2 regions of the Kocuria sp. KRD140 genome follow, and region 1 is predicted to be linked to the other one. Evidence: predicted binding sites of a transcription regulator. Region 1 holds the regulator's gene; the other holds the start of a gene.

The links. The regulator HspR, encoded in region 1, represses chaperone genes until heat shock. The targets are predictions, from matches to a motif close to AAGTTGAGTCNNNNNGACTCAACTT.
Region 2: a site for HspR is predicted at 4,463-4,487, ahead of J1M36_RS05840 (Hsp20/alpha crystallin family protein). Genes of this name have one in related genera too.

What each region holds. Positions count from the first base shown of each region.
Region 1 covers NZ_JABFAW010000007.1:377,889-385,089, reverse strand. Annotated here, with positions in the region: gene dnaK (molecular chaperone DnaK) at 1-509, shown strand, start outside; gene J1M36_RS08140 (nucleotide exchange factor GrpE) at 506-1,156, shown strand; gene J1M36_RS08135 (DnaJ C-terminal domain-containing protein) at 1,239-2,279, shown strand; gene J1M36_RS12790 (heat shock protein transcriptional repressor HspR) at 2,281-2,835, shown strand; gene catC (muconolactone Delta-isomerase) at 2,917-3,228, opposite strand; gene J1M36_RS08120 (BCCT family transporter) at 3,235-5,127, opposite strand; gene trmB (tRNA (guanosine(46)-N7)-methyltransferase TrmB) at 5,318-6,280, opposite strand; gene J1M36_RS08110 (multidrug effflux MFS transporter) at 6,397-7,201, shown strand, end outside.
Region 2 covers NZ_JABFAW010000005.1:40,630-47,830, reverse strand. Annotated here, with positions in the region: gene J1M36_RS05845 (MMPL family transporter) at 1-3,655, shown strand, start outside; gene J1M36_RS05840 (Hsp20/alpha crystallin family protein) at 3,815-4,309, opposite strand; gene J1M36_RS05835 (ChaB family protein) at 4,569-4,988, shown strand; gene J1M36_RS05830 (GNAT family N-acetyltransferase) at 5,052-5,531, opposite strand; gene J1M36_RS05825 (PfkB family carbohydrate kinase) at 5,593-6,555, shown strand; gene surE (5'/3'-nucleotidase SurE) at 6,775-7,201, shown strand, end outside.

The DNA of each region.
Region 1 (7,201 bases):
CGAACGGCATCGTGCACGTGTCCGCGAAGGACAAGGGCACGGGCAAGGAACAGTCCATGACCATCACGGGCGGTACCTCGCTGTCCAAGGAGGACATCGACCGCATGGTCAAGGACGCCGAGGCGAACGCCGACGCGGACAAGCAGCGCCGTGAAGCCGCCGACCGTCGCAACAACGCGGAACAGCAGGCGTACTCCGTGGAAAAGCTGCTCAATGACGACGAGGGCAAGATCCCCGAGGACGTCAAGACCGAGGTCCAGGCCGACGTCGATGCCGTGAAGTCCGCCCTCGAGGGCGACGACGACGACGCCGTGAAGACCGCGTTCGAGAAGTTGCAGGCCTCCCAGACCAAGATCGGTGAGGCGCTGTACGCCCAGGCCCAGAGCGAGGGTGCCGCCGGTGCCCAGCCGGGTGCCGAGGGCGCTCAGGGTGCGCAGGCCAAGGACGACGACGACATCGTCGACGCCGAGGTCGTGGACGACGAAGACGGTAAGAACGGGAGGAAGTGAGCATGAGCGATTCCGAGAACACCAAGGGTCACGGCGAGTCCGTGCCGGAGGACCCGGATCATTCAGCTCAGGACTCCACCGGCACCGAGCGTTCCGAGGGTGGTGAGGGGCTGACCGTGGACGACATCCTGGACACCCCTCAGTCCCAGGACGCCCAGGCCGGGGACACGCAGGCCGCGGACGCGGCGTCGTCGCAGGACGACGCCGCCCCGGCGGGCGAGTCCGCCGCGCAGAAGCTCGCGGACGAGCGCCTCGAGGACCTGCGTCGGCTGCAGGCGGAGTTCGTGAACTTCAAGAACCGCACCGCGCGGGAGAAGGATCAGCTGCGGGACTTCGTCTCCGGCGAGATGATCACCGCGCTGCTGCCGGTCCTGGACGACGTCGACGCCGCTCGCAAGGCCGGGGACCTCGAGGACGGCCCGTTCGCCGCGATCGCGACCAAGCTCGAGGACGCCCTGGGCAAGAAGGGTCTCACCCGGATCGGGGAGGTGGGGGAGGTCTTCGACCCCACCGTCCACGAGGCCGTGCTGCAGCAACCCACCGACGAGGTGGAACCGGACCACGTGTCCATGGTGCTGCGCTCGGGCTTCCGTGTGGGCGCTCGAGTGGTCCGGGCGGCTCAGGTGGCCGTGGCCACGAAGCCGTAACGCAAGAAATTCCTCGGGGCGGGTCCGCATGACGGGACCCGCCCCGAGTCACACAGGGAAGTACCAGGAGGAAGGAGGCGTCATGGCCAGTCAGGACTGGATCGACAAAGATTTCTACACTGTCCTGGGCGTCTCCAAGGACGCATCCCAGGCGGACATCAAGAAGGCTTACCGCAAGCTGGCCCGCAAGTACCACCCGGACCAGAACCCGGGGGATGCGGCCGCGGAGAAGAAGTTCAAGGACATCACCGAGGCCAATTCGGTGCTGTCGGACCCCGAGGAACGCAAACAGTACGACGCGATCCGGGCCATGGGTTCCGGGGCGCGGTTCACCGCCGGTGGCCCCGGTGGCGCGAGCAACGCTGGCGGCGCCGGGTTCGAGGACCTCTTCGGGGGTCTGTTCAACGGCGGCGGTGGCCGCAGGAGCTACTCCACCTCCGGGGGTGGCGGGTTCGAGGACCTGTTCGCGCAGTTCGGCGGCCAGGGCGGCAATTCGCGGTTCGGCGGGGGCTTCAGTGGCGGCCAGGGCGGATTCGGCGGGGGTCAGGGCGGATTCGGTGGCTACCAGGCACCGCCCGCCAAGGGTGAGGACATCCACACCACGACCACGATCCCGCTGCGTTCCGCGTACAACGGCACCACGGTGAAACTGCGCCGGGGCAACGGCCAGTCCACCACGGTGCGCGTGCCCAAGGGCGTCAAGGATGGGCAGCGATTGAAGATCGCGGGCAAGGGACACTCGGGGCCCGGTGGCCACGGGGACCTGTTCGTGGCCGTCAAGGTCAAGGAGCACCCGTTCTTCACCCGCGAGGGCCAGGACGTGCACGTAGACATCCCGGTGACCGCTGCGGAGGCCGGACTCGGGACCACCGTGCAGGTGCCCACGCTGGACGAGGGCCACGTGACCGTGCGGGTCCCCGCGGGGACGTCGTCCGGGCACCGGATGCGTGTCAAGGGCAAGGGCTTCACGTCCGGGTCCACCACGGGCAACATGATCGTGACGGTGCAGATCCAGTTCCCGGCAGACCTGGACGATGCCGCACGGGAAGCACTGCAGGAATTCGCGCGGGCCACCGAGGACTTCGACCCCCGCGCGAACCTGAGCGAGGAGGCGGCGCTCTGACATGGCCATCGACTTCACCCAGCCAGTGTTCGTGATCTCGGTGGCCGCGGAGCTCGCGGACATGCACCCCCAGACTCTGCGCCAGTACGACCGCATGGGTCTCGTGACCCCGTCCCGGGCCTCCGGGCGGGCCCGCCGGTACTCCCAGCTGGACGTGCAGAAATTGCGTCAGATCCAGGAGCTCTCCCAGGAGGGCGTGTCCCTCGAAGGGATCAAGCGCATCATCCAGCTCGAGAACCAGGTGCAGGCGCTGCAGACCCGGGTCACGGAACTGTCCGAGGAACTCGAACGGGAGCGCCGGGCGCGGCAGGAGCGGGACATGATCTTTACCGCCGGTTCCGCCGGGGATGTGGTGCGCATGGCCCGTGGCACCCGGCGCTCACCCCGCAAGGTGTCCCAGGCGCTCATGCTCTACCGCCCGGCCAAGCCCGAGGCTGCGGCCACCGGCCGGGACGCCATACTGGGCCGGGATGCGGCCCCGGGCCGGGACGCGGCGTCCGTGCGGCGGGATGCGACGTCGTCGTCGACCACGAAGCTGCGCGGCTCGCAGAAGTAGACGACCCGCGAACGGCGAGATCCCCGCGGCTCCTCTCGGGAAGGGCCGCAGGGATCTCGTCATCCGGGGTACCGGGAAGGACTACTCCTGGATCGTGTTGCCGTCGAAGAAGTCGTCCGTGGTGGCGTTGGGGTGCTTGGCCAGCGGGGTCACCTTGACGTTCATGTACGCGAACATGGGGAACCCGGACAGGACGGTCTGCAGCTCGTCGTTGTCCTCGACGTCGTAGATCGAGTAGTTGGCGTATTCGCCCACCACGCGCCAGATGCCCTTCAAGACACCCGTGCGCTGGAGTTCACCGGAGTAGGCCTTCTCGCGGTGCTGGTAATCAGCCTTGGTCTCGTCGGTCATCGATTCCGGGAAGACCACGTCCATGCGGGCCAGGAACAACATGCGGGGCTACTTTCTCTGGGGGTCCGTGGAGGGTGCGTCGGGTTCCACCCTAGGCGCTGCCGCGCGCTCGCCGGGGTGTACGACGTCGTGCGAATCGGTGAACTCGCCCGTCTCGTAGTCGTAGGCCACGGGGTTGCCGTCCTCGTCCGTGCGCCGGTACCACTCGGTGACCTCCGGGGCGCTCGAGTCGAAGTCCGCGCCCGCCGCCCACTTGCTGTCCGGGGCGCGTTCCACCGAGAACGTGAAGTCGTCCCCGTACTCGTCGATGCCGTGGCGTACGGACTTGTCCACGGCCCAGCGCGAGTACTGCTCGCGGATGACCATGGGGTCCCGGCGCAGGTCCTTGTGGAAGGCCACGGCCATGAAGAACATGATCAGCGTGAACGGCAGGGCCGTGACGGTGATCAGGTTCTGCAGACCCGTGAGCGCGTTCTGTCCGCCGATCAACAACATCACCACGGCGATCCCGGCCATGCACAGTCCCCAGAACACGGTGATCCGCCGCTTGGGGGTCGGGTTGCCCCGCTGGGACATCTGGGACGTCACCACGGAGGCGGAGTCCGCGGTGGTGATGAAGAAGATGGCCAGCATGAGCACCACGATTCCCGCCATGATGCCGGCCGCGGGCATGCCGTCCAGGACGGTGAAGAAGATCTCTTCCGGGGCCGGCAGGGTCTGCGCGGTGCCGTCCGGGGCGATCGCGTGGTCCTGCATCTGCTGGTGGATGGCGGTCCCGCCGAGCACCGTGAAGGCCATCACCACGATGGACGAGGGGATGAACAGCACCCCCAGGATGAACTGGCGGATGGTGCGGCCCCGGGAGATCTTGGCCACGAAGACCCCCACGAAGGGTGCCCAGGAGACCCACCAGGCCCAGTAGAACGTGGTCCACGAGGACAGGAACGCCTGCATCTCGGGGCCATCCGACATGGACGCGGACAGCATGGTGGGCAGCTCGGCGAAGTACGTGACGATCACGGAGGGCACGAAGTTGAGCAGGAACGCGGTGGGTCCCAGGACGAAGAAGAACAGTGCCAGGCCCACGGCGAGGACCATGTTGATGTTGGACAACCATCGGATCCCGCGGGCTACGCCCGAGACCGCCGAGGCGATGAACCCCGCGGTGAGCACCGCGATGATGACGACCGCCGCGGCGTTGCCCGAGGGGCCCAGACCCGTGAAGATCTCCACACCGCGCCCGATCTGCAGGGCACCGATGCCCAGGGACGCCGCGGTGCCGAACAGGGTGGCCAGGATCGCCAGGATGTCGATGATCCGGCCGGCCAGGTTGTCGGTGTTGCCGTTGTGGAAGAACGGTGCGAACACGGAACTCATGAGTGGAACGCGTCCGCGCCGGTAGGACGTGTAGGCCACCGCCACGCCCACGAGACCGTAGATGGCCCACGCGTTGAGCCCCCAGTGCAGCGCGGCCTGCGCGGAGGCCTTCTTCATGGCGTCCACCGTGCCGGGGTCCGCGGATCCCGGGCGCGGGGACAGGAAGTAGGTCATGGGCTCGAAAGGGCCGAAGAAGATGATCCCGATCCCGATCCCCGCCGCGAACAGCATGGCCGCCCACGACGCCGTGGAGTACTCGGGCCGGTCCCCGTCCAGGCCCAGCGGGATCCGCCCGTAGCGGGACACCGCGATGTACAGCAGGTAGAGCAACAGCCCGATCGCCAGGACGTTGAATGCCCACCCCATGTTGAGCATCGTCCAGTTCAGCGCCGCACCGGACACGGCCGTGAGTGACGCGGTGTCCACGACACCCCACCCGATGAACGCGACGATCAACCCGCCGGCCACGCCCACCACGATCTTGTCGATCCCGTAGCGCACCTTCTGGTCCTCCACGGACACGCCCGGCACCACGGCCGGGTGGATGTTGTGGGGGTAGTTGATCTCGTCGAGGAACGAGCGCGTGGCGTCCTTGCGGTTCGCCGGTTTGCGGGCACCCCCGCGCGGCGAGGGCTCGGGCTCCGCGTCCGACGGGTGGGGCGGTCGTGTACTGGAGGACACCGGGACTCCTGCGGGTCGGTCGGTCAGGGACCTTCCCACAGTAGGCCCCCGGACCGGTTCGCCCCGGGTCCGGCTAACGACGGCGGTAGGTCAGGTCCCGCGGTATCCGCCCGGCTTCCGTGGCTTTGCGTTCGAAACTCGTGAGGATCCGGCCCTCCCAGCGCGGGGCCCACCCGGCGTCCGGGTGCTCGTCGTCCGCGAGCGGACCCGGATGCACGTTCTCGAAGTCCGCGTCCGCGCCGTCCAGGACCTCGCGCATCACCACCGCGTACTCCTGCCAGTCCGTGGCCAACCGCCACAGTCCACCCGGTTCCAGGACGCGGGCGGCCAGTTCGGCGAAACCGGGGGAGACCAGGCGCCGCTTGTGGTGGCGGGTCTTGTGCCACGGGTCCGGGAAGAAGACCCACAGTTCGTGCACGGAACCGGGTTCCAGCATGTGCTCGAGCACCTCGGGGGCGTTGGCCTGCGCCACGCGCACGTTGGTCACACCGGCCTGGGCGGCCTTCATGAGTAGATCCGCCACACCGGGCTTGTAGACCTCCACGGCCAGGTGGTCCAGCTCCGGGTGGGCCGCCGCATGGGCCACGATGGCCTCGCCCAGGCCCGAGCCCACCTCCACGACGAGCGGCGCCACGCGGCCGAACACGGCCTCCCGGTCCAGGCGGTAGCCGGGATCCACGGACGTGTCGGTCATGACGCGGGGGATGTCCAGGACCCACTCGCCCGCATGCTCGTCCCACGCCTTCTGGCGCTTGGGGGACAACCGGTCACCGCGGCGCACAAACGAGTACGGCTGCCGCGGGAACGCCACGCCCGCGGGGGCACCGCCGGTCGCCGCGGCGGGACCCGTCGGAGCGCCGTCGTTCGTCGGGGTGGCATCGGCATCGGTGTGCTCGGATGACGACGGCGCGGCACCGGCCGCACGGGCCTCGGCGGGCTGTTCGGGGGCTGGGGACGCCTCCGGGGCGCTGCCCGGGGAGTCCGGGAGGGCCGCGTCGTGCGCGGACGTGTCAGGGGTGCGATCGCTGGATTCCATCGTGGATCATCCTAGGCGCGGGGGCGTCGCAGGAAGGGATCGGGTGACCCGCGGCACCTACTATTTGAACAGCCCACCCACCCCTCAGCGCCCAGGCGCGTGCCAGGAGAGCCCGCATGACCCAGAACCCCGCGTCCCCCGAGCCCGGTCGCAGCAGGCTGGGATTGAGCCCGCGCCTGGACTGGATCGTGCTCGTGGGCGCCCTGGGCATCCTCTCCGCCGTGAGCCCGCTGGCCACGGACATGTACCTCGCGTCCATGCCGGAGATGGGCGAGTGGTTCGGCTCCCCGGCCAGCATGATCCAGTTGACCCTCACCGCGTACATGGTGGGCATGGCGCTGGGTCAATTCCTGCTGGGCCCGCTCTCGGACGTGCTGGGGCGGCACAAACTCATGGTCACGGGGAACCTGATCTTCCTGCTCGCGTCCGTGGGGATCATCGTGGCCCCGGACATCCACTGGGTGCTCGCCCTGCGGTGCGTGCAGGGCCTCGCCGGGGCGGCGGGCGTGGTGATCGCCCGGGCCGTGGTCTCGGACATCGCCCACGGCCACCGCGCGGCCCAGCTGTACTCGGTGCTCGCGCTCATCACGTCCCTGGCACCCGTGGTCGCACCGCTCGCGGGCGGTGTGATCGCGACCGTGGCCGACTGGCGCGTGGTGTTCTGGGTGCTCGCGATCTTCGGGGCCGTGATGCTCGCGTGCTCCGTGTTCATCGTGCCGGAGACCCTCCCACCGGGGCAGCGCTCGCGGGGCGGGCTGGGGCGCATCCTGCGCAACGCCGGGCAGATGATCAGTGATCGGCACTTCACGCTCTACGCCCTGAGCTTCGCCTTCGCGTTCGGTGCGCTGTTCTCCTACATCTCCGCGTCCTCGTTCGTGATCCAGAACGTGCTGGGCTTCAGCGCCCTGGTCTACTCCGTGA
Region 2 (7,201 bases), on a different contig from region 1:
TGTGAACCTGAGCAACGCCATCACGATCCCGGGCACCGAGACCCAGAACCTCGCGGATCGGCTCAAGGACGAACTCCCGGAGGCGAACCAGGGTACCGGGCGCGTCGTGTTCTTCACGGAGGACGGCTCCGAGTTCACGCAGGCCCAGAAGGACGGCATCGCCGAGGCTCTGAAGGCCACCGAGGACGTGGACCAGGTGGCCTCCACGAGCAACCCGTTCCAGACGCAGCAACAGCTGGACGACGGTCGGCAGCAGTTGCGGGACGGCCGCCAGCAGGTCGAGCAGGGCGAGCAAGCACTCGCACAGCTGCGCCAGAACCTGCCGCCGGGCGTGAGCGAACAGCGCATCCTGCAGCAACGCGGGATCGACCCGCAGCAGATCGCCCAGCAGAAGGCCCAGCTCGAAGAGGGCGAACGGGCCATGGAACGCATGGGTGACTACCGCGTGGTCTCCCGGGACGGCAACTCCGTGATCAGCGTGGTGAGCTTCTCGGTGGACCAAACCTCCGTGGAATCGGACACCAAGAGCGCAGTGATGGACGCCATCAAGGACCACCCCGTGGACGGCGTGGACGCCGAGTTCTCCCAGGAGCTCGCGCAGGACATCTCTTCCCTGGTGGGTCCGGCGGAGATCGTGGGCGTGATCATCGCGGCCCTGGTGCTGCTGATCATGTTGCGCGCCGTGGTCCCCGCGGCGCTGCCCGTGCTGACCGCGCTGCTGGGCGTGGCCATCGCCACGAGTGCCACCCTCGCGTTCTCCGGCGTGATCGACATGATGTCCGTGACGCCCATGCTCGGCGTCATGCTGGGCCTGGCCGTGGGCATCGACTACTCCCTGTTCGTGCTCAACCGGCACCGGCAGCAGTTGCGACGAGGTATGCCCGTGCGGGAATCCATCGGGATGGCCGTGGGCACCTCCGGAACCGCCGTGTTCTTCGCGGCGCTGACCGTGATCGTGGCCCTAGTGGCTCTGAACGTCACGGCGATCCCGTTCCTGGGACTCATGGGCACCGTGGCCGGTGTGGCCGTGGCGGTCGCCCTGCTGCTGACCCTCACACTCACCCCTGCTCTGCTCTCCCTCGCCGGGCGGCGTGTGCTGCCCAGGAAGCTGCGGGACGCCGCGCCCCGCGAGGAGAACATCGACGAGCACGACGTCCCCCTGCACCTGCGCCATCCCTGGATCACCACCCTGGCGTGCGCGGCCGTGCTCATCGTGCTCGCGCTGCCGGCCCAGACCATGCGCCTGGGCCTGCCGGACGCGTCCACCGAACCCCAGGACAGCACCCAGTACCAGGCCTACCAGCGCATCGCGGACGACTTCGGTGCGGGTGAGAACGGACCCCTCGCCGTGGTCGTGGACCTCCCCGGGGGTCTCAACGATGCCGAGGCCACCGACAAGATGAACACGGTGGCGGACCGCTTGGCGCAGCAGGACGACGTGGCCAACGTGCTCCCCGGTGTGACCACGGACGACAACACCACCGGCGTGATCCAGGTGATCCCCTCCTCGGGACCCGCGGACGCCGCGACCGAGGAACTCGTCAACAACATCCGGGACCTCAACGGCGACCTCCAGGCCAACGAGGACGTCCACGTGGGCGTGGCCGGCACCACCGCGGCGAACATCGACGTCTCCCATTTGCTGGGCGAGAAACTGCCCCTCTACCTGGGCGTCGTGCTGATCATCTCGCTGTTGTTACTGCTCATGGTCTTCCGCTCCATCCTGGTCCCCGTGATCGCCACGCTGGGCTTTCTGCTCTCCGTGCTCGCGGCCTTCGGTGCCGTGGTGGCCGTGTACCAGTGGGGTTGGGGCGGCGCCGTGTTCGGCGTGCACGATCCCGGGCCCATCCTCAGCTTCCTGCCCACGCTGATGATCGGCATCCTGTTCGGCCTGGCCATGGACTACCAGTTGTTCCTGGTCTCCGGGATGCGCGAGGCCTACGCCCACGGGCACCCCGCGCGCCAGGCCGTGGTTTACGGCTTCAAGGCGGGCCGCTCCGTGGTCACCGCCGCGGCGATCATCATGATCTCCGTGTTCGCGGGCTTCATCTTCGCGGACATGGCCATGATCCGGCCCATCGGCTTCGCACTCGCGATCGGCGTTCTCCTGGACGCGTTCGTGGTGCGCATGCTCCTGATCCCCGCGGTCATGCGTTTGCTGGGCGAGAAGGCCTGGTGGCTCCCGCGCTGGCTGGACAAGATCCTCCCGCACGTGGACGTCGAAGGTGAGTCCCTCGCCGTGCAGGGTGCCGGGCAGTCCGGCACGGTCTCCGAGGGCGACGCCGCCGGGTCCGCCCCCGTCACCGGTCGCCATCGCGCGGTGTCCGGGAAGCGCCGGGGAAAGTCCGGTCACGGGCAGCACGCCGCGACCGCCGCCGTGGCCACCGCGGGTGCGGCCGGTGCGGCCGGTGTTTCCGGTCGGACGACGTCGCACGGTCACCGTGCCGGGGCCGGCGAGCGGACCCACGGTCATGCCGGGAACCACCGCACCGCGGCCGATCACCGTGCCACCTACCACCGGGGATCCGAGCGTCGCTCGGCTGGGCAGCACCATGCCACCGGGGCCCCTCTCGGTGCCGTGGCCGATGACGCCCAGCGCCGCGGTGAGCCCGCGGGCGCTGCCGAGAATGGGGGCTCCCGCGAAGACACCGCAACGCCCGGGACCGCGGGGACCCAGCGGCGTCGCGGTCGGCATGCGGCGGCTTCCACGAGCACGTGCATCGCCGAGGACCGGGCCGCCAAGCCGGCCGCGGACGTGATCGTGCGCGCCGCGGACCCGGTGCTGCGCGCCACGAACCAGGCGTTGCGGGTGCTCCCGGATGTGCTGGATTCCGAGGAGAAGCTGCTCGAGTCCCTGGCCGTGCGCGGCGAGGAAGCGGCACCGCACAAGGCGATGCACAAGCGCGCGAGCTTCGAGAAGGTCATGGTGGCCGGGTACCCGGTCATCGTCGCGCGGCCCAAGGCGGCCATCACCCGGGCGGACGCCCCGGTGGTCGTGCACTGGCACGGCGGCGCGTACGTGAACCCCATGACCACGGTGCACTGGCGCTGGATCGACGCCCTGATGCAGCGCACCGGGGTCACCGTGGTGGTGCCGGGCTACGGGCTCGCCCCCGATCACACGGTGGACGAGGCGCTCGAACTCGCCGACGGCGTGTGGGACCTGGCCCGTTCGTTCGGCCCGCGCGTCTTCCTGTCGGGCGACTCCGCCGGCGGTGGTCTGGCGTTGGCCCAGGCCATGCGACTGCGGGACGCGGACGATCTCGGCGTGGCGGGTCTGATCCTCATGGCCCCGTGGGTGGACACCACGGTGACGAACCCCCAGATCGAGGCGTACCGGGACGCGGACCACATGCTCGGTACCGACGGCGCTCGGGCCGCCGCTCGTTGGTGGGCCGGCACACGGGACGTCACCGACCCCATGGTGAGCCCCGCGTTCGGCGACGTGCGCGGACTGCCCCGCACGTTCGTGCTGCAGGGTGACCGGGACATGCTCTACCCGGACACCATGGAGTTCGTGGCCGAGCTGGTGCGAGCAAACGTGGACACCACCGCGGTGGTCTGTGAGGGCGGACCGCACGTGTACGCGCTCATGGTCTGGACGTCGCGCGCGTCCGAGGACCTCGACCACGTGGTGCGGTGGATGAACCGCTGACCCCGTCGTGAACATGAGTGTGCCCCGCAGGGTGACCTGCGGGGCACAGTCATGTCATGGGGCGGTGAGCCCCCGATTGAGCAGGCCTGTTCCCACCGGGTGGATTCGCCGGTCAGTGCCGGTGAAGGGTCGGTCCTGATCGGCCCTGTTAGGTTCTGGTTAGTCCTGCGACCCCTCGGAGTCCGTCTGCACGTTCTGCGAGCGGTCCTCGTCCGAGCCCTTGTCGTGCTCCAGGACCACGTTGTCGTGGTGTTCCTGGCCGGTGGCCACCTGGATCTTGCGCGGCTGGGACTTGGGGGACACGGGGATGGTCACGGTCAGCACGCCGTTGTCGTACGCGGCGGTGATGTTCTCCGTGTCGATGCCCTGGCCCAGGTTGAGCTGGCGGACGAACGAGTGGCTGCGGCGCTCGCGCACGATCCACTTGGTGTCCTTCTCCGCGGAGGGCAGACGACGCTGCGCACGGATGGTCAGCAGCTGACCGTCCACGTCCACGTCCACGCTCGTGGGATCGATGCCCGGCAGGTCCGCGGCAAAGTAGTAGTTGGCGCCCTGACGGTAGAGGTCCATGGGCATCTGCTCCAGGCCGTTGCGGCCGGAGAGGACCTGGTTGGCGAAGTTCTGGACCTCGGAGAACGGGTCGAATGTAGCCATGACGATTACTCCTTCACTCTGCGGCACCCACGTGCTGTGCCCCGCGAACCGGTCGATTACCCGCGTGGAGCCATCACGTTTCTTGAGTCTCTGTGACTCAACAACGTCTAATGTAGCAGGCTGTCGGCGGAAGTGCTAGTCATTGACGCACGAAAGCTGAGTGGCACTGACTCAAGCAGCGGGCGGGCCTGTCGCAGCGGCGTCGGCGGCGCGTAGGATCGAGCCACCAGTGACACCCGAACGCTCTGAGGAGGCCCCCGTGCCCAAGGCGAAGAAGAACGGCCACGCGCGTCAGGACGAGATCCCGTCCACGCTGCAACGCTCGGACGAGAAGGCACAGGACACGTTCGCGCAGACCTACGACTCGGCGCAGGAGGAATACCACGACGACGCCCGGGCGGCGCGCACCGCGTGGTCGGCCGTCAAGCACACCCACGAGAAGGTCGGGGACCACTGGGAGCCCAAGGAGCACAACGGGCCCTCGGACGACAGCGCCGAGAAGGGCGGCCTGAACTCGGAGGACACCGCCGGCGGGGTGGACGCTAACGCCAGCAAGGAGCACCTGTACGAACTCGCCCAGGAACTGGACATCACGGGACGCTCGGACATGACCAAGGACGAATTGGTCGAGGCGATCGACAAGGCCAATCAGAAGAAGACGCGCGAGGCCCGCGACTGAGGTTCACCGCTCGGCGGGTTCATACCCTGCGGGTTTATGACTGCTGGCCTGCGATCGGTGGGGCTACAACTGGCGGGCCAGGAAGACCGAGGCCGTGGTGGCGTCGTGGAAGGAATCCACGGGCTCGTAGCCGCGTTTGCGGAACATCGCGATCCCCTCGGTCATCTCCTCGTTGAGGGAGACCACGGCCGTGGTGGCGCCGAAAGCGCGCACCTTGTTCTCGAGTGCCCGCACCAGGGTGCGCGCGTGGCCCTGTCCGCGGTGTTCCGGGGTGACCCAGATCCGGCGCAGTTCCACGCGGTCGTCGTCGAGTTTGCGCACCGCGCCGCACGCGATGACCGAGCCCGTGACCAAATCCGTCATGAGGAAGAAATCCCCGTGCGGCGGAGTGACGTCCTCCGGGGCGGTGACCTCGGTGAGTTCGGGATCGAAACCGCCGTCGATCCGGTTGTTCAACTCGCTGAAGTACGCGCTCAGGGCGCGCAGCGTGTGCTCACTGGCGGCCTGACCTTCCACGATACGAACCGGTGCGGTGACGTTCATCCCACCATGGTGACACCTTGGTGTGCTGTTCACCAGCGCCCGTGTCATGTAGCTTTCGTTCGTGACCGAGACCCGCCCCGGCCCCAAGCCGCGTATCTCCATCCTGGTTCCCACTCCGCTGCTGATCACGGAAATCACGGAACCCGCTGCGCATCGCAACCGTAGTTCCCACGAGTCGGACGTGCACATGCACCCCGGCGGGCAGGGGCTGTGGGTGGCCCGGATGGCCGGGTCGCTGGGGGCGGACGTGTCCGTGAGCGGGCCGTTCGGCGGAGAACTGGGCTCGCTGATCCGCACCATGCTGGACGGGCTGGGCATGCAGGTCAATGCTGTGCGCTACGGGTACGGCAACGGCGGATACGTCTACGACCTGCGCGGTGAGGACCGGGAGACCGTGGCCCACTTGCCGCCCCCGGAGCTCTCCCGCCATGAACTGGACGATCTCTACGGCACGGCGTTCGTGGACGCGCTCGCCTCGGACGTCCTCACGGTCACCGGGGCCGAACCCGGGGACGTGGTGCCGGCGTCGTTCTTCGGCCGCCTTATCAGGGACACGCGGGATGCCGGGACCACCGTGGTCGCGGACCTCAGCGGCAAGCCCGCACTGGCGGCCGTGGCGGCGAACGTGGACGTGCTCAAGATCAGCCACGAAGAGGTGCTCGATCTCGAGCTCGTCGCGGAGGACACCGCGGAGGCCCTGGTGAGCGCCGGACACATGCTGCTCGAACGCGGTGCGGGCGCCGTGGTGATCTCACGCGCCAAGGACCCCGCGCTGCTCGTGGAGAAGGATTCCGTGCGGGAGGTCTCCGCGCCGTCCATCACACCGCTGGACCACCGAGGGGCGGGGGACTCGATGACCGCGGGGATCTCGGTGGGTCTGGCGCGCGGTCTCGATCTCGTGGAGGCCGTGGCCCTCGGTGCATCAGCGGGAGCGCTGAACGTGGCGCGCCGCGGCCTGGGGACCGGTAACCGCACGACCATCGAGAAGTTCGCCCGCGAGATCACGGTGCGCACGCTGTCCTGACGTTCCGGGTGCTTGACCTGTGGTTCTCCGATTCGGTGCCACGACCCGGCTCCGGCTCGACGCGCCGAGCAGTTCGGTCTGACGCCCAGTGCACCCTGACCGGACGTGGTCGCGGGCAGTTCGGCCCGTGTGAAGCGTGACCGGGTTGGTCCTCCTGGGTGGCCTGGCCCGAGTACCGGGCTCTGGTCCGCGTGACGGGCGCGTGTCACCATGGTGCACATGCACATCCTGGTCACCAATGACGACGGCATCTCGTCCCCGGGGCTCGCGGTTCTGGTGCGCGCTGCACTGGATCGGGGGCACACGGTGAAGGTGGCCGCACCCGCCGAGGAGTACTCGGGTGCGAGTTCCTCCCTGTCCGGGGAGGAGATCGACGGCCGGATCGCGCTCGTCGCAGCCGCGCCGCCCGGGATGCCGCGCGACGTGGACTGCGTGGGCGTGAAGGCCGCACCCGCATTGATCGCGTTCCTGGCGTCCTATGGTGCGTTCGGCCAGCGGCCCGATCTCGTGCTCTCGGGGGTCAACCTGGGCGCGAACACGGGCAAGGCCACATTGCATTCCGGCACCGTGGGGGCGGTCCTGACGGCCGCGTCCCACGGGATCCCCGGCATCGCGGTGTCCATCACGTCCGGCGCGCCGCAGCACT